Linked DNA regions of Vreelandella piezotolerans. The protein of the gene in region 1 interacts with the protein of each later gene in a pairwise test. Links are inferred from orthologs where the notes say so. Each region holds a gene or a part of one and is shown on either strand. Other genes may lie near its edges.

Region 1 (12,053 bases):
TCAACCAACGCGCCCATGCCGGGACAGTCCGCCAGCGAAGGGGACGTTGCCAAGGCGTTGGCGAACACGCTGAGCGCTTGCACAGGCAGGGTGGTCGTGTCTTGCTTTGCCAGCAACCTAGCGCGGGTATTGGCCATTGGTTTGGCAGCCCAGGCGAGTGGACGCCGGGTTAGCCTGATGGGCCGCTCGATGGAGCGGATGGTGAGTGTGGCCAGAGGCCTGGGCTATTTGGACGACTTCCCGCCCCTGGTGCCCGCCCATGACCTGGGCTACCTCCCCCCTGAAGAGGTCGTGATCATTGCCACCGGTAGCCAGGGCGAGCCTCGCGCCGCCTTGCAACGATTGGCCCAGCGTCGCCACCCCTTTGTCGATTTAGAACCGGGCGATAGCGTGATTTTTTCTGCCAAAGCCATTCCAGGCAATGAGCGCCCCATCGAGCAGCTTAAAAAGCGTTTGTTGCAACTCGATGTCACGCTGTTCGATGAAACGAACCATCCCGAGCTTCACGCTACCGGACACCCTGCCCAGGAAGAGCTTAGAAAGCTCTATCAGTGGGTCAGACCCAAAATGCTGCTACCGGTGCATGGCGAGGCTCGCCATCAAGCGGCGCATCAAGCGCTTGCCGAAGAGCTGGGCATTCAAGCACCGCTGACGCCTGTGAATGGCGACATGCTAGTGCTCGACCAGCAAGGGTTACGCTGCGAGACGCGCTATCCTCAGCCTCCCTGCATCGTCAATCAAAATAGCGTAGTCGCTCATCCTGGCTTGGATACGGGCCACTCCTCGGCACGTCGCGGCAGCCTTTTTTTGGCTTTGCCGGTAGCGGCCACCGAGACGGGCTGGTGCCGCATTGGACGCTTGATGCTGGATGCTAGCGGGGCCAGCCCCATGGATGAAGACAGCTTTAGCGAGTGGCTGGACGAGCAGCTCGATGAGATCACCGCAGATACGCTAGCCGATTTACGCCATGCGCTACAGCCTCGGTTGGTACACTGGTTGGCGAATCACTTGCAGCATATGCCCGAGGTGCACCTGCAGATCATGGCCGCCGAGATGCCAACCATCGAGGAATTGAACGACGAGCCTTGAGCACTACCACCGAGCAGCGTCTTGCTGATCGGTGTCGCGCTCTTTCACCCAGTATGCTCCCTGTCTAGAGTGCTCTTTTTTCCAGAAAGGTGCCTGGGTCTTCAAGTAGTCCATGATGAAATCGCAGGCCTCGAAGGCATCTCGGCGGTGTGCACTGGCAACCAGCACCCTGACAATGGGGTCCCCCGGCAACAAATCTCCCACGCGATGAATGACCCTCACCGCTTGCAATGACCACCGCTGACACGCTTGCTCTGCAATACGTGCCAAGGTGCGCTCGGTCATGCCTGGGTAGTGTTCCAGGGTCAAACCGATGACGTCGGGCGTTTCGTTGAAATCTCGCACCAGCCCCGTAAAGGTGACGATCGCGCCAATGTCGGTACGCTGGCGCAACGCGCTTTCATAACCGTAGGCCATGGAGAACGGAGCAGACTGCACGACTACCCCTATGTCGGGTGCTTTCTGTTCGTTAACGGACACGGCTCAGCCTCCGGTCACCGGGGGGAAAAAGGCCACTTCGTCTTCATCGGTAATGCGTGCGCTGTCGTTGGCCATCACCTGGTTAATCGCGCACAGCGTTCGACGGTCTGCCAGCACTGAGAAGCGCGCATCTTGAGCTTTGAGCGCGGCTTTTAGCCCAGCCACATCACGGCTTGGCAATTTGTCCAACCCAATGGCCAAATCACTCTCTCCAACGCGCTCGCGCAGCTCGGCCAAAAACTTGACCCGCACACAGGGTGAGACACAGCGCTCGCCGAGGCTCACCTCGCCCGCAGCACCTTCACCAGTGACGATGGGCGCCGCCATTTCACGGCGATAATCGCCGCGCTGTCCGCCCTGCTTGCTATCCAGGTGTACCGCTTCGATACGCATTGCCTTGTCGACCGCTTTACACATATCGTAAAGCGTCAGACAGGCGACCGATACGGCGGTCAGCGCCTCCATCTCGACCCCGGTACGGCCATTCAAACGGCACATGGCGGTCACACTCACCCACCCCTGATCGTGATCGATATCGAACTCTACCGCGACTTTAGAAAGTGCCAGCGAGTGGCACAGAGGAATGAGCTCGTGGGTGCGTTTAGCCGCTTGGATCCCTGCAATACGCGCCGTGGCCAGCACATCGCCTTTGGGCAACGCGCCGTCGCTCAGCAACTTCAAGGTAGCAGGCTGCATGACGATACGCCCCGAGGCGACGGCCTCTCGACGTGTCTCTTGCTTATCGCCGACGTCGACCATATTGGCTTCGCCGTGCGCGTTCAGGTGGGTTAACTGCATGGTGTCACCTTTTATCATCAAGCCAAGTTGCGCCGCTGTTGGTCGGCCCAGTCACTGACCCAGCGGGCGATCGCGTCACAGCGATTCAAATCCAAACGCGTGACCGAAGACGCAAGCTTCACAGGAGGCTCGCCGGTCAACGCAGCGGCCTGCACCCAAGGGTCGGAAAGAATCGCCGGGTCTCCAATTCCCTCTCGATAGAGCGCCAACTTCGGTATCGGCCAAGCTTTGAAGCCTTCCACAATCACCAAATCAGGCGAATGGGGAGCCATTAATGCCAGCAAATGGGCCAAGTCGGGCTCCTCTTGCCCCGGCGTCTCTTGCATCAGCGCATAGCGATGGCGCGACGCAATCAACATGGGCGCTGCCCCCGAGCTGCGTAACCTGTAGCTGTCCTTACCCGGCTGGTCCACGTCGAAATGATGGTGCGCATGTTTGATAACCGCCACCGACACTCCCATGCCGCGCAGAAGCGGCAACAATTTCTCTAACAGCGTGGTTTTACCGGTACCACTCCAGGCAGCCACCCCCAGAACCGGAAACGGGCAGCGTAGCGCCTCACTCATAACGCATCCTGTCTGTCACGACTCACTCACCCTCTTTTTCTGCTGGTAGCAACCAGTTTAACGCAATGCCGACCAGAGCGGCCAAACTTACGCCCTGTAGCGTGAACTGCCCGCCACCAAATTGCATACCGCCGATGCCAAACACCAAGATCAGCGACACCACCACCAAGTTACGCGCCGCCGTCAACGACTGCCCTGCCCGCACGAGAGTATTCATACCGACCACGGCAATCGAGCCAAACAGAAGCGTCATGATGCCCCCCATGACTGGCCCAGGGATGGTTTGCAATAGCGCACCAAGCTTGCCGACAAAGGCCAAAACGATAGCGATGACCGCCGCCACCACCATGTACATCGGATTGAAGGCCTTGGTCAGCGTCACGGCACCGGTGACTTCTGAGTAAGTCGTGTTAGGCGGCCCACCAAACAGCGCAGCGACGGTGGTGGCCAAACCATCGCCCAGTAGCGTGCGATGCAAGCCAGGCTTTTCCAGATAGTTGGTACGCGTGACCGAACCAATCGCCACCATGTCACCAATATGCTCGACGGCAGGCGCAATCGCGACCGGAATCATGAACAGGATGGCCGCCCAATGGAAACTAGGCGCCGTAAAGTTGGGTAACGACAGCCAAGCCGCATCGCGCACCGGCGTAAAGTCAACCACTCCCATGATGAGCGCCAGCGCGTAGCCCGTTGCAATACCGCCCATGATGGGCACCAAACGCAACAGGCCGCGGCCAAATACTGCGAGCACCAGGGTCACCAACAGACTTGCCATGGAAAGAAATATCGCTTGGCCGTAGCCAATGGAGTCGCTGGTCTCGCCGGTTGCCATGCTGACGGCGACCGGGGCGAGCGCCAAACCAATCACCATGATGACGGGACCGACCACCACGGCGGGCAACAGCCGGTGCAGCCAAGCCGTCCCTTTCAGCCGTACCGCCTGAGAAATCACCACGTACACCAACCCGGCCGCCATCAACCCACCCAGCGTCGCCGACACGCCGAAGCTGGCGACAGAGCCCTGAATGGGCGCGATGAAGGCAAACGAGGAGGCCAGAAATACCGGCACGCTCTGCTTGGTGACGCCATGAAAGACCAGCGTACCGAGTCCGGCTGTAAACAGCGCCACGCTGGGATCTAACCCAGTCAATAGCGGAACCAGTACCAATGCACCAAAGGCCACGAACAGCATCTGCGCGCCGGTCAGTAACATTTTTGGCCAAGACTCTTGTCTCGCACTCGTTATCATCACACCACTCCTAGGGTCTGTTATTAGGTTTTGTACGAAATGGCGGCTAGCGCAGATAGTGTTCGTACATAGCCAAGTCACGGAGGCAAAAAAATGCCCCTAACGCAAAGCGTAAGGGGCGTTTTGAGACGGAGCGCTCAGCGCGTTCCGAAAATTTTGTCGCCGGCATCTCCCAAGCCGGGGACGATGTAGCCATTCTCATCGAGTCGGTCATCCACCGAGGCAGTGTAAATTTCTACATCGGGATACGCATCTTGCACCCGTTTAATCCCTTCAGGGGCAGCCACCAATACGATGACTTTCATGTGTTCACAGCCACGCTCACGCAGCATGTCCAACGTAGCCACCATCGAACCACCGGTTGCCAGCATCGGGTCGATCACAATCGCCATACGCTCTTCGATGTCGTTGGCGAATTTTGCAAAATACGGCACCGGCTGCAGCGTCTCTTCATCGCGATACAGGCCAACGACACTGACCCGCGCGCTAGGAATAAGGTCTGTCACGCCTTCCAACATACCTAAGCCCGCCCGCAGAATCGGAACGATGGTCACCTTTTTGCCTTTCAAGCGACGTGTCGCTATAGGCTCACCGTTCCAGCCTTGAATCTCATGATCTTCGAGCTCCAGACCCTTGGTCGCTTCGTAGGTCAGGAGTTTAGCCACTTCACCTGCCAGTTCACGAAAGCTTTTAGTGCTCAAATCAGCTTCGCGCATTAGTCCCAGCTTATGTTGAACAAGCGGATGGTTAATGGCGTAGACACTCATGGGACTTCCTCACTGCAGGGGATTCAAGATGGCAGCCTGCTGAGCCACCATCGACATGCTTACAAATTGCGCGACATTCTACCCGCAACTGACCATGAGGTTAAGGGGTTTCCGGTAATTGCCAATCAATGGGCGAGCGCCCCTGCGCTTCCAAGAACTGGTTAGCTTTGGAAAAATGACGATTGCCAAAAAAGCCACGGTGCGCCGACAGTGGGGAAGGATGCGGTGATTCCAGCACCAAATGGCGAGAGGTATCGATCAGCGCCTTTTTCTGCCGCGCGTGACTCCCCCAAAGAAGAAATACGCTGGGCTCGGCATGACGACTGACGGTCTCAATAGCTTGATCGGTGAAGAGCTCCCAGCCTTTACCACGATGCGACGCGGCATTGCCCTGCTCGACCGTCAGCGCCGTGTTCAATAGCAATACCCCCTGCTTGGCCCACGCCTCCAAAAAACCGTGCTGCACCGGCGTAAAGCCAACGTCACTCGCCAACTCCTTGTAGATGTTGACAAGCGATGGGGGCACCGGGACACCCGGCTGCACCGAAAAGCAAAGCCCGTGCGCTTGATTAGGCCCGTGGTAAGGGTCTTGACCCAAAATCACAACCTTTACCGACGCGAGAGGCGTTAATTCAAAGGCACGAAACCAATTCGACGAATGCGGATAGATAACTTTCTTGGCCGCCTTTTCGTCGGCCAAAAACGCCTTCAAAGCGGACATGTATTCCGCCTGAAACTCCTGCCCTAGCCAATGGCTCCAATCATCGGGTAACGGGTTAGCCATATCACTTCTTCATTTGATCGGCGAGTGGCTCGACGTAGGCAATGCCCATATCCCAAGGGAATTGGATCCAGCACTGTTGAGCCACTTCTGTCAGATATTGATCCACCAAAGGGCGTCCCTCTGGTTTGGCGTAAATCGTGACAAAATGTGCTTTAGGCAACATTTCACGCACGGCACGGGCCGTTTTACCGGTATCGACGAGATCGTCGACCAACAGCCAGCCATCGCCATCATGGTCGACCCCTTTCATGATATCCAACCCGCCCTGCTCCATGTGATCGTAGCTCTTGATGCACACGGTATCGATCAGGCGAATGTTCAGCTCGCGGGCAATCAGCGCCGCCGGAATCAAGCCGCCACGGGTAATCGCTACGATGCCTTTGAAGTCTCGCTCGATGAGCAGATGGCAGAGCTGGCGCACGTCGCGATGAATTTGGTCCCAAGAGACGGTGAAGTGTTGATGATAGCGTTCGCTGCTCATGGGACGTTACTCGTCTTCGTTGAAGGAACAGACCGCGAAGACGCTGTAGCCCGCATCGCGAATCTTCTGAGAACCACCCAATTCGGGTAGATCGATAATCGTTGCCGTCTCCACGACGTGGCCACCGCAGCGCTGAATCAAGTTAGCCGCTGCCAGCATCGTTCCCCCCGTCGCGATCAGATCATCCATGAGCAAAATCCGATCCCCTTCCTGAAACGCATCGGCATGGAGCTCGACTTCCGAATGGCCATACTCCAGCGTGTAGGTTTCACTAATGGTTTTGAACGGCAGTTTGCCCTTCTTACGCACGGGAACGAAGCTGCAGCCCAGCTCGTACGCCAGCGGTGCACCAATAATGAAGCCACGGGCGTCGATGGCCGCGATGGCATCCAGATTCATTTCCTGGTAGCGGTGCACGAAACTGTCGATCAGCTTACGAAAAGCAGCGCTGTTTTGCAGCAAGGGGGTAATATCACGAAAATTCACCCCCTGCTCTGGCCAGTCAGGAACCGTGCGAATAACGGACTTAATGTAATCGCCGTAGATGCTCATCGCGTCTCTCATTGATTAGTCGAAGATTGGGCAGTTAGCCCATGAATAGAAACTTTGCTGCAAATAGCAGCGCTAACACCACCACCGCCGGGTTGAGATCCGCGAAGCGGCCCGACAGCGTTTTGATCGCCACGTAGCTGATGAAACCCAGGGCAATACCTTCCGCAATGGAGAAGGTCAGCGGCATGGCAATCGCCGCGATCAGGACCGGGGCCGCGTCGGTGGGATCTTCCCAATTCGCATGCGCCAAGCTTCCCGCCATCAGCACAGCGACATAAAGAAGCGCACCGGCTGTCGCATAGGCGGGGATAGAGCCAGCCAGCGGCGCGAAAAACAGGCTGATCAAAAACAGTAGGCCGACCACGACCGCCGTCAACCCAGTACGCCCACCGGAGACGATGCCCGCCGTGGATTCGATGTAGCTGGTGGTGGTGGAGGTACCCAGCGCGGCACCGGCCATCGACGCAGTACTATCGGCCATCATGGCACGCCCGATACGTGGCAGCTTACCGTTTTCATCCAGTAGCTTGCCACGGTGAGCAACCCCCACCAGCGTGCCGGACGTATCGAACAAATCGACGAATAGGAACGCAAAAATGACGCTGAGCATGGCGACATCCAGCGCTCCCATCAGGTCCATGGCCATGAACGTCGGCGCAATGGAAGGCGGCATGGACATGATGCCACCATACTGGTTATGCCCCAGCACCATGGCCAGCACGGTCACCCCGATGATCCCGATCATGACCGCGCCCGTGACGCGCAAATAGGCCAAGGCAGTAATCACGAAAAAGCCCAGCAAGGCATACAGCGGCGCTGGCTCTGACAAGTCGCCGAGCGACACGAACGTAGCCGGATTAGCGACCACGATACCCGCATTCTTGAGGGCAATCATCGCAAGGAACAGACCGATACCGGCGGCAATCCCCAGGCGCAACGAGAGCGGAATGGAGTTGATGATCCACTCGCGAATTTTGAAAATACTCAGCAGGAAGAACGTCAAACCCGAGAAGAAGACGGCCCCTAGCGCCGCTTCCCAGGTATACCCCATGCCCAGCACCACACCGTAGGTGAAGAAGGCGTTCAACCCCATGCCCGGCGCTTGAGCAATGGGGTAGTTAGCCCACAGGCCCATCACGAAACAGCCGATGGCCGCCGCTAGACAGGTTGCTACAAAGACAGCGCCGTAATCCATCCCCGCTTCCGACAGAATGCTCGGGTTGACGAAAATGATGTAGGCCATGGTTAAGAACGTCGTGACCCCTGCGATCACTTCCGTCTTGAGGTTGGTCTTCTGCTCTGTGAGCTTGAAGTAGTTGTCCAGAAGTTTCATGTAGTTTTTATCCTTCGCGCTTACGCCGAATGCGTCCCTTGGTGCGAGAAAAGCCGCACATACTACCGAAAGGCACCGCGTGATGCGAGTGCCGTACATGCAGCCGTTGATCGAGGGCACGTTCCCTCACTTACTGTTTAGCAAACTTTAGGCCATCAGCTAACCGATCGGTCAACAAAAGCCCAAAGCAATACCCTCAAATTGCTAAAAGGACCGGCTCGCCAATACCCGCTCCACCGTTTCCACGATGACCTGTGTTTGCGGATCGATCTCGATATTGACCCAATCGCCCATCGAGCGGCTGCCCAATACCGTACGGGATAGTGTCTCGGGGATCAGATTAACACTGAACTCGACCCCCGCCCCATCCGCCGATGGCCGCACGGCACCCACGGTGAGGCTGATGCCGTCAACGCCAATGTAGCCTTTCTCAAAAACGAATTTAGCGGCCTTTTCCGGTAGTGCGAACCAGATACGGCGATTATTGGGCGCCTCTTCGATGGCGACGATCTGCGCCATACAAATGATGTGACCGGACATAGAGTGACCGCCAATCTCATCACCGAAGCGGGCCGCACGCTCTATGTTGACGCATTGCCCCGGGGTAATTGCACCAAGATTGGTCAGTCGCAGCGTTTCTCGCATCAGGTCGAAACTGACACGCTCGCCCTCGATGGCCGTCACCGTCAGGCACACACCGTTATGCGCGACGGACGCGCCAATTTCCAAACCGCTCCTAAGCTCTTCTGACAAGGCAACCACATGGGTGCGGAACTCCTCTAGCTCGCGCACTTCGACAATCTCAGCAGTACCTTGAACGATACCCGTGAACATGATCCCTTCCTTTCTTTACAGGTGAGCAGGGTGGCATAGGCCATAAAAACTTGCGTAAGCTTACTACTAATGACCCAACCTTGTGCAGCCAGGCAGCACCCACGCTTGATCGATCATGTTTTTTTGCTGCTAACACCCCGCCATACCTTTACTCAACAGCAATAAAAACCCAAAAAAACAACCAAAAAAAGAAAATAGATCTGTTTAAAAACTTAAAAACATGAAATAGAACGCTTTCCGTTGACAACGCCCCCATCGCTCTTTAGACTTTCGCCGCAAATGTAATGACGCCGATTTGTACCCAGATTGCGGGCGTCCACCTGGCCTTTGGCGGGGTGAAGTGCAGCTAAAAGGGTGTGTCCAGCGTTGATGGCCACCCGCAAGGGTGGCCTTTTTTTGTTCCCCGCCCTACGCTTGCCCCCTCGCACTCCGTCTTCGGCCTACCATTAAGGCAGACGCTATGATTGAACTTAGCAACGTTAGTAAAACTTATGGCAGCGGCGATGGTGCCGTGCATGCCCTTCAAAACGTCGATTTAACGATCCCCAAAGGCACGATTCACGGTGTCATTGGCCTTTCCGGCGCTGGCAAATCCACCCTCATCCGCTGCGTCAATCTACTCGAGCGCCCCACGAGCGGCAGCGTGGTCGTGGATGGGCAAGAGATGACCGGGCTGAGCCGCAGCGAACTGAATCATGCTCGTCATCGTATCGGCATGATTTTTCAACACTTCAACCTACTCACCACACGCACCGTTTTTGATAATGTCGCCCTCCCCTTGGAACTGATGGGTGAAAAGCGCAGCGCGATCAAAAACCGCGTTCTTCCGCTGCTCGAGATGGTAGGCCTTGCCGATAAAGCGAAGCAGTACCCCGCCCAGCTCTCCGGCGGCCAGAAACAGCGTGTTGCCATTGCCCGCGCCCTTGCCAGCAAACCGCATGTGCTGCTGTGCGATGAAGCGACCTCGGCGCTGGACCCACAGACCACTAGCTCGATTCTCGAGCTGCTGCGCGACATCAATCACCAACTGGGCATCACCATCCTGCTCATTACCCACGAAATGGAAGTGGTGAAATCGATCTGCCACCGGGTCAGCCTGATCTCTGATGGCAAGCTGGTAGAGGACGCGGAAGTGGGCGACTTCTTTACCGCGCCTGCAACGCAGCTTGGTCGCGACTTTTTGAACGACTTCTTACAACTCAGCCCCCCGAAAGAGCTACTGGAGCGCCTGGAAGAGCGCCCTAATGAACACACGCACCCGGTGGTGCGGCTAACGTTCTCGGGTGACGCCGTTTCAACACCGCTCATTTCTCGTCTGGCGCGGGAGTGCAGCGTGGACGTCAGCATCCTGCAGGCCAAAGTCGAGTCCATACAAGACCGCACGCTGGGCCTAATGATTGCCGAGCTACTGGGCAGCCATGAGCAAACCCAACAAGCCATGTCCTATTTAGAAGCGCATCAACTACAGGTGGAGGTACTTGGTCATGTCCAGCGCAATGTTTGATCTCATTTTACAGGCCACGCTGGATACCCTTTACATGGTGGCCGTATCGGGTGTGATTGCCACCCTATTGGGCCTGCCGCTGGGCGTCATGCTTTACGTGACCCGCCCGCGGCAAATCATGGCGATGCCCATTCTCAACCAGGCACTGGGCATCATCACCAACATCGGGCGTTCGATTCCGTTCATCATTTTGATGGTCGCCATCATTCCCTTCACTCGCATGTTGGTGGGCACTTCCATCGGCATCAATGCCGCGTCGGTACCGCTGACGATTGCCGCTATTCCCTTCGTGGCCCGCCTTATCGAGGGCGCGCTGAATGAGATCTCTCCGGGACTGATCGAGTCTGCGCAAGCCATGGGGGCAACACCTTGGCAAATCATTACCAAGGTACTGATTCCCGAAGCGCGCGGCGGCATCATCACGGGCCTCACCATCACGCTGGTCACCTTAGTGAGTTACTCGGCCATGGCGGGCGCCGTGGGCGGCGGCGGACTAGGCGACCTAGGCATTCGCTACGGCTACAACCGCTTCAACCCCACGATCATGCTGATCACCGTGGTGATCCTAGTCGTACTGGTACAAGGGTTTCAAAGCCTGGGCGACTACTTGGTGCGCAAAAGCGACCGTAAATAGTCATAGCCAGCCTCTTTCATTGGCATAGCTAAATATAACAAAAACGCATTAGACTTGCGTTTCTTATTCCCGCATCATTGCAACACGATGCACAACGACACTGGAGTAATGCCATGCAAAAAGTCATTATCGGCAGCCTGACCGCACTGGCTCTGGCCATCAACGTGGCCAATGCGGAAACCCGTACCATCAAAATGGGCACCGTCGCCGGCCCCGAAACCGAAGTCATGGAAGTGGCCGCGCGCATTGCCAAAGAAGAGTACGACCTGAACGTCGAAATCATCGAGTTCACCGACTACGTCACACCGAACGCGGCGCTGGCCGATGGCAGCCTGGATGCCAACGCCTACCAGCACGAGCCCTACATGCAGGCGATGGTCAATGACCGTGGCTACGATTTTGCCATTGCTGGTTACACCTTCGTGTACCCCATCGGCGCGTATTCTGAAAAGTACGACAGCATCGATGAGCTGCCGGACGGTGCCCAAATCGCGCTACCCAACGACCCTTCCAACGAAGGGCGTGCGCTCATTTTGATGCATAACGAAGGTTTGATCACGCTCAACGATCCGACCTTCCTGGAAGCCACGCCGATCGATATCGCAGAAAATCCGCGCGGCTTCCGCTTCCGTGAAATCGAAGCAGCGCAGTTGCCCCGTGTCCTGCCGGATGTCGACATGGCTTTCATCAACAACACCTTCGCCCAGCCGGCTGGCCTGAGCCTGGACGATGCGCTGATCAAGGAAGGCCCTGAGTCTCCCTACGTCAACCTGATTGCGGTTCGCGGTGGCGATGAAGATCGCGAAGAAATTCGCCAGTTGGTCGACGCCTATCAGCGTGAGGAAGTGATCGAGAAAGCCGACGAGCTGTTCAAAGGTGCGGCGGTACCAGGCTGGACTGACGAGTAACTCTCACCCGTTCATGATTCATTATCAGGCCAGCCGAAAGGCTGGCCTGATGCGTTTTTCATCAAGGAAAT
Region 2 (6,786 bases), 1.0 Mb from region 1 along the record:
TCGAAGCCCTGATTCATGGCGGCGGGCATGAGCGCGGCATGCGTTCCGGCACGCTGCCCACCCATCAGATCGCCGGGATGGGGGAAGCCTTTGCCATCATGCAGCAGCAACAGGGCGAGGACCAAACGCGCATTGCGGCGTTACGCGAGCGTTTGTTGAGCGGCTTGGCCGACCTAGAGGGCGTCGTTTCCAACTCACCGCTGGAACACGTCGTCCCTAACATACTCAACCTGGCCTTCGAGGGCGTGGATGGCGAGGCCCTGTTGATGGCGCTGCGAGACGTAGCGGTATCCACCGGCTCGGCCTGCAACTCGGCCAGCGTCGATCCCTCTTACGTCCTGTTGGGTATTGGTACGCCCCGTCGGCTGGCACTGTCGTCGCTACGACTCAGTATTGGGCGCTTTACCCAAGAGGCCGAGATCGATCACGCCGCCACCCTACTGCGCCACGCGGTGAGCGGCTTACGTGCCAACGCGCGCTAGACGGCTGACGCACGGCTAACGATTTCTCAAAGGAGAACGCTCCATGGCAACACTGAACATTACGCCCGCAGCGGCAGAACAGATTCACCGAGTGCTGGACGAGCGAGGCCAAGGCTTGGGCCTTCGCGTATCGGTCAAACCCAGCGGCTGCTCTGGCTACAGCTACGTACTTGATTTTGCCGATGAAGCCCAAGCAGATGACGTTCGGTTCGAGGCACATGGTGCCAGCGTGTATGTCGCTCCCGAGGCGCTCGAAATGCTCGACGGCAGCGAAGTGGACTACGTCAACGAAGGCTTGAACCGCTTTTTCCGCTTCAACAACCCCAATGTCAAAGATCAGTGCGGCTGCGGTGAAAGCTTCACGGTCTAAGCCGCACGTTAAAGACCTAGCGTATATCACCGGTATTCATCCCCACCGGGAGGCGCTATAATCGCGGCCACTCGGCAGCCGGTGAAGTAGGCGGCATTGGCCGACCCTTTTTTCCTGCGCCGCCTCGGCTTTCCGAGGCGGCAATTTCTGCTTTATCCCTTTTGAGGAGATTTCTGCATGGCGACTGAACGTACTCTTTCCATCATCAAGCCCGATGCCGTTGCTAAAAATGCCATTGGCGACATCATCGCGCGCTTCGAAAAAGCCGGCCTGAAGGTCGTTGCCGCCAAAATGATGCACCTCTCCGAAGAGAAGGCTGGTGGCTTCTACGCCGAGCACAAAGAGCGCCCCTTCTTCAAAGACCTGGTCGGCTTCATGACCTCCGGTCCGGTCGTGGTACAGGTATTGGAAGGTGAAGGCGCCATTGCCAAAAACCGTGAGTTGATGGGCGCCACCAACCCGAAAGAAGCGGCTCCAGGCACCATCCGTGCCGACTTTGCGGAAACAATTGACGCCAACGCTGTCCATGGCTCTGATTCTCCGGAAAGCGCCGAGCGCGAAATTAGCTACTTCTTCGGTAACGACGAAATCTGCCCGCGCTAAATCAAGCGCTGCCGTTTCAACCTTCGTTGCCGGCCATTTTTGCGGGGGCTTTGCCCCCGCCTCTTCCTGAACGCTGACCGCCATGACCACCACCGTAGCTCAACACACGCCTGCCACTCGTACGACGCCGGACAACACCACGGCCGAACACCCAGCACCCGCTCGCCAGAACCTACTGGGACTCTCCCGCGAGCAGATGGAAGCGTTCTTTTTGTCGATCGGCGAAAAGAAATTTCGCGCCACGCAGGTCATGAAATGGATGCATCAGGAGGGCATCGACGACTTTACGGCGATGACCAACCTGTCGAAGGCCCTGCGCGACAAGCTCTCCCAGGTGGCCGAAATCCGCGGTCCAGGCGTCGTCTACGAAGGCACGTCTAGCGACGGCACGCGTAAATGGGTGTTAGAGGTAGAAGATGGCAGCTACGTCGAGACGGTGCTCATTCCTGCCGAAAACGGTAAGCGCCGCACGCTATGCGTCTCTTCCCAGGTGGGCTGCTCACTGGACTGCAGCTTCTGCTCGACCGGTAAACAGGGCTTTCAGCGTAATTTGACCGCCGCCGAGATCATCGGCCAAGTGTGGGTCGCCCAACGCAGCGTTGGCCCACGCCGTGATACCGCCAATCGCCCGGTGACCAACGTGGTCATGATGGGCATGGGCGAACCGCTGCTCAATTTCGATAACGTCGTGCCAGCCATGAAGCTGATGCTCGACGATAACGGTTACGGACTCTCCAAGCGCCGCGTCACGCTCTCCACTTCCGGCGTGGTGCCGATGATGGACAAACTGGGCGACGAACTGGATGTGAGCCTTGCCATCTCGCTACACGCCTCCACCGATGAGCTGCGCAACGAGCTGGTGCCGATCAACCGTAAGTACAACATACGTGCGCTGCTGGACGCCTGCCACCGCTACCTGGCCAAGTGCCCCGATAATCGTCAGGTCACCATCGAATACACGTTGATCAAAGACGTCAACGATCAGCAGGAACACGCTGAACAGCTCGCGGCACTGCTCAAGGAGCTGCCGTGCAAGATCAACCTGATTCCGTTCAACCCGTTCCCTCATTCAGGGTACGAGAAGCCGTCACGCAACCAAGTGATGCGCTTTCAACAGTGGCTCTACGATTTGGAGTACAACGCCACCGTACGAACCACCCGAGGCGATGATATCGACGCCGCCTGTGGCCAGCTGGTGGGCCGCGTGAAGGATCGTACCAAGCGCAGCGCACGCTACATTCAGTCTGTACAGCTCGACGCTGACTGACCGCTGTCGTCTTGACTTCCAACCGACACAGCGCTTTGATGGACACGTTTTTTGCCGGGCGCTTGGCAATCGCCCGCTGTATGGCAATGGTTCAACCCGACACAAGAGGGCGTAGATGATCGGTCACCGCAGGCGCATTATTTCCATCAGGATGCCCATGCTGTCCGTGCTTGCTGGCAGCCTGCTGCTAGCGGGTTGCGCCACCTCTGGTCAGGCCGTTCGCAGCGATGCCAATCCCGCTGCGGTAGAGGCGTATACCCAGCTTGGCGTCGCCTACTTAGAGCGTGATAACCTGACACGTGCCCTGAATGCCCTCGACCGCGCTTTGGAGCTAAACCCACGTCATCCCGAGGCACTTCAAGCCCTTGCGCTGGTCTACCAGCAGCAGGGAGAGAGCGAGCTTGCCAACCGTTATTTCGAACAAGCGCTAGATGCCGAGCCATCGTTCACCCGCGCACGTAACAACTACGCCGCGTTTTTGTACCAGCAGGAACAGTTTCCACAAGCCTGCGAACAGTTAGAAAGGGCATCCCAAGATGCCCAGTACGCCAATCGCGCCCAGCTATTCACCAACTTAGGGCAGTGCTATTTGGCCATCGACGAATTGGATAAGGCGCGCGAACGTTTGCAGCGCGCGCAAAGCATCGACCCGCGCAACCCCCGCGGGTATTTAATGTTAGCCGAACTCGAAATTTCACAGGGCAATTATGATCAGGCCTGGGCGCCGCTGCAGAACTACTTGCAGCTGGCAGGCCCCGACCCAGCAGCACTGGAACTGGCGATCGATGTCGCCCTCGCCCGCGGTGACGACGCCGCGGCCACCGACTACCAGCGCTTGCTCAACCGCTGATCAACGCTCTGATCACCACATTATTGAAGGATGCTCAGCCATGAGCGACACACAGTTACACGATAGCGTTACTCCAGCCCCCAGCACAGCAACCCCTGGTGAGTTGCTCTCGCGTCAACGCGAATCGCTTGGTGTTCCGTTAGCGGATGCCGCCCGCGCCCTCAACCTGCGCCCCGCCGTGGTGGATGGCCTAGAGCGCGATCACTACGAAGAGATTCCCGTCGCCGCCTATCGTCGCGGCTACCTTCGCGCCTATGCCAAATACCTGGGCATGGACGACCGCATGGTGCTCGACGCTTACCAAGCGCGCCATGGCACCAGCGATGCCGATCGCAAAGTAGCGCCAGTTGCCGTCACCAAGCCCCCCTCCAAGGTAGGTGCCTGGCTTTTCAAATTGGTCACCCTGTTGGTGATTGCGGGGTTGATTGCCGTGACGGTCGCTTGGTGGCAGAGCCGCGGCGGCAGCGAGCCGCCGAGCATTGGTACCTCTTCCACGATGGAAGATAACGAAGCGCCGATCAGCGAGCCAGCCCCCGAGCCCACGCCAGTCGCCACGCCGGTGATCACGCCCGAGCCTGCCGTCACGCAAGAGCCGACTAACGACACCGCTAGCGATGCCTCGCCTGACAGCGATCTCAGCGATGCGGCCACCGCACCGTTGGCGAGCAATGACGAGCCCGCACAGGCAAGCGATGAAACGCCTGCCGACCAAACGGCCGAGACCGAGGCCGCCGTCGAAGCCACCAACGCGCCTGAGGAAACCGTGGCCGAGGCGGCTCCCGCCGCCAACCCTAACCTGCTCGAACTGACGTTCAACGAGCAATCCTGGACCGAGATTTTCGATGCCAACAACCAGCGCGTGTTCGTCGGCCTGCAAAACCCCGGCACCACCGCCAGCGTTGAGGGCGAACCGCCTTTTCGTTTAACCGTTGGCAACGCCACTGGCGTGGAGCTGCGTTACCAAGGTGAGTTAGTCGACCTTGCCGAGCGCGCCGGTGCCAATAACGTTGCCCGCTTTACCCTGGGAGAGTGACCCGTCTTATGCACGCCCCTTCTCCGATCAAACGCCGCCCGTCACGCCAAATTCACGTTGGCAACGTCGCGGTGGGCGGTGATGCACCGATTTCAGTGCAAAGCATGACCAACACCAACACGCTGGACGTCGAGGCCACTGTCGGACAGATCCAGCAATTGGAAAAAGCCGGGGCGGATATCGTCCGCGTCTCGGTGCCCGATATGGATGCCGCAGAGGCCTTCGGCAAGATCAAGCAGCGCGTGGCCGTGCCGTTGGTGGCCGATATCCACTTCGATTACAAGATCGCGCTACGGGTCGCCGAGCTGGGCGTGGACTGTCTGCGCATCAACCCCGGCAATATTGGCCGGGAAGACCGCGTGCGCGCGGTGGTGAGCGCCGCCCGAGACCACGGCATTCCGATCCGTATCGGCGTGAACGCGGGGTCGCTGGAGAAAGACCTGCAAAAGAAGTATGGCGAACCCACGCCTGCGGCGCTGGTCGAGTCGGCGATGCGCCATATCGACCACCTGGATCGTCTCGATTTCCAAGAATTCAAAGTCAGCGTCAAAGCATCGGACGTGTTCATGGCCGTGGCCGCCTATCGCGACCTGGCAAACCGCATCGAGCAGCCGCTGCACCTGGGCATTACCGAAGCGGGCGGCCTGCGCTCGGGCACGGTGAAATCGTCCATTGGCCTGGGCATGCTGCTGATGGACGGTATCGGCGACACGATTCGCGTCTCGCTGGCCGCCGACCCGGTAGAAGAGATCAAGGTCGGGTTCGACATGCTCAAGAGCCTGAAGTTGCGCGCCAAGGGAATCAACTTCATTGCTTGCCCGAGCTGCTCGCGGCAGAACTTTGACGTCATCAGCACCATGAACCAGCTCGAAGAGCGGCTTGAAGACGTGATGACACCGCTGGACGTCTCGGTGATTGGCTGTGTGGTCAACGGCCCTGGCGAAGCCAAGGAGACCGATATCGGCCTCACCGGCGGCTCGCCTGCCAATTTGGTCTATATCGATGGCAAGCCGGCGAGCAAGCTGCGCAATGACCACCTCGTCGAAGATCTGGAAAAGCTGATTCGCGATAAAGTGCGTCAAAAAGAGCAGCAGCAAGAGAACATGATTGCGCGCAGCGTTTAACGCCCGTGTCGCAGGCCTAGGCGATGTCGACGCCCGCCTCGTCCGCTGCCGCCCCATAAGGAGTTTTCATTGAGCAAGTCCGCCGCTAAAAAGATTCAAGCCATCCGTGGTATGAACGACCTATTGCCCAGCGATAGCCCTCGCTGGCAATTTTTTGAGGGCAAAGTACGCCAACTGATGCACCGCTATGGTTTCGATGAAATTCGCACACCCATCGTCGAGCAAACGGCGCTGTTTGCCCGCTCGATCGGTGAAGTCACCGATATCGTCGAAAAAGAGATGTACACCTTCGACGACCGCAACGGTGACAGCCTGACACTGCGTCCCGAAGGCACCGCCAGCTGCGTACGGGCGGCCATGGAGCACGGCTTGCTGCATAACCAAACCCAGCGGCTTTGGTACCAGGGGCCGATGTTTCGTCACGAGCGGCCCCAAAAAGGGCGCTACCGACAGTTCCACCAAGTGGGCGTGGAGACATACGGCTTCGAGGGCCCTGACATCGATGCCGAAGTCATCCTGCTCTCGGCGCGCCTATGGCAAGAGCTCGGCTTGATGGAGCACGTCACCCTGGAGCTGAACTCGCTAGGCTCCGCCGAGGCGCGGGCGGCCTACCGCGATAAGCTCGTGGCCTATTTCGAGCAGCACCAAAACATACTCGACGAGGACTCCAAACGCCGCCTGACCAGCAACCCGCTGCGCATTCTGGACTCCAAAAACCCGGACATGGCCGACATGCTCGATGCGGCCCCGCAGCTGATGGACCATCTGGACGACGAGTCCCGCACGCATTTCGAGCAGCTCAAGGCGATGCTGGAGGCTGCCGGTATACCGTACGTGGTCAACCCGCGCTTGGTGCGCGGCCTGGACTACTACTGCCGCACGGTGTTCGAGTGGACGACCGCCGCGTTGGGCAGCCAAGGCACCGTGTGCGCTGGCGGCCGCTACGATGGCTTGGTCGAGCAGCTTGGTGGCAAACCCACGCCGGCCGTGGGCTTTGCCATGGGCATCGAGCGCCTAGTGCTGCTGCTGGAAACGCTCGACCTGGTGCCCGATGAGG

What was found.
Region 2: the proteins of ung (region 1) and ndk interact in binary tests that used the Escherichia coli proteins (3 or more experiments, as listed by UniProt). The link is inferred for Vreelandella piezotolerans from one-to-one orthologs.

What each region holds. Positions count from the first base shown.
Region 1 is NZ_CP048602.1:1,697,742-1,709,794, reverse strand. What follows is about bases 3,895-6,747. They hold ung (uracil-DNA glycosylase), read right to left. Parts: upstream 5,737-6,747; coding sequence 5,053-5,736; downstream 3,895-5,052. Other genes in these bases: GYM47_RS07815 (adenine phosphoribosyltransferase), read right to left, coding at 6,224-6,747; gpt (xanthine phosphoribosyltransferase), read right to left, coding at 5,738-6,217; upp (uracil phosphoribosyltransferase), read right to left, coding at 4,323-4,952; GYM47_RS07835 (uracil-xanthine permease family protein), read right to left, coding at 3,895-4,185. Outside these bases: GYM47_RS07855 (ribonuclease J), read left to right, coding at 1-1,089; molybdopterin synthase catalytic subunit MoaE, read right to left, coding at 1,093-1,569; cyclic pyranopterin monophosphate synthase MoaC, read right to left, coding at 1,573-2,367; mobB (molybdopterin-guanine dinucleotide biosynthesis protein B), read right to left, coding at 2,385-2,933; more of GYM47_RS07835, read right to left, coding at 2,956-3,894; more of GYM47_RS07815, read right to left, coding at 6,748-6,769; GYM47_RS07810 (NCS2 family permease), read right to left, coding at 6,804-8,102; GYM47_RS07805 (riboflavin synthase subunit alpha), read right to left, coding at 8,307-8,936; GYM47_RS07800 (methionine ABC transporter ATP-binding protein), read left to right, coding at 9,397-10,440; GYM47_RS07795 (methionine ABC transporter permease), read left to right, coding at 10,421-11,074; GYM47_RS07790 (MetQ/NlpA family ABC transporter substrate-binding protein), read left to right, coding at 11,188-11,982. UniProt on the Escherichia coli protein: Excises uracil residues from the DNA which can arise as a result of misincorporation of dUMP residues by DNA polymerase or due to deamination of cytosine.
Region 2 is NZ_CP048602.1:687,057-693,842, reverse strand. The notes cover bases 1-2,742. They hold ndk (nucleoside-diphosphate kinase), read left to right. Parts: upstream 1-1,029; coding sequence 1,030-1,455; downstream 1,456-2,742. Other genes in these bases: rlmN (dual-specificity RNA methyltransferase RlmN), read left to right, coding at 1,538-2,722; GYM47_RS03220 (HesB/IscA family protein), read left to right, coding at 526-852; GYM47_RS03225 (aminotransferase class V-fold PLP-dependent enzyme), read left to right, coding at 1-482. In the rest of the region: type IV pilus biogenesis/stability protein PilW, read left to right, coding at 2,838-3,572; GYM47_RS03200 (RodZ domain-containing protein), read left to right, coding at 3,613-4,605; ispG (flavodoxin-dependent (E)-4-hydroxy-3-methylbut-2-enyl-diphosphate synthase), read left to right, coding at 4,614-5,729; hisS (histidine--tRNA ligase), read left to right, coding at 5,799-6,786. UniProt on the Escherichia coli protein: Major role in the synthesis of nucleoside triphosphates other than ATP. The ATP gamma phosphate is transferred to the NDP beta phosphate via a ping-pong mechanism, using a phosphorylated active-site intermediate.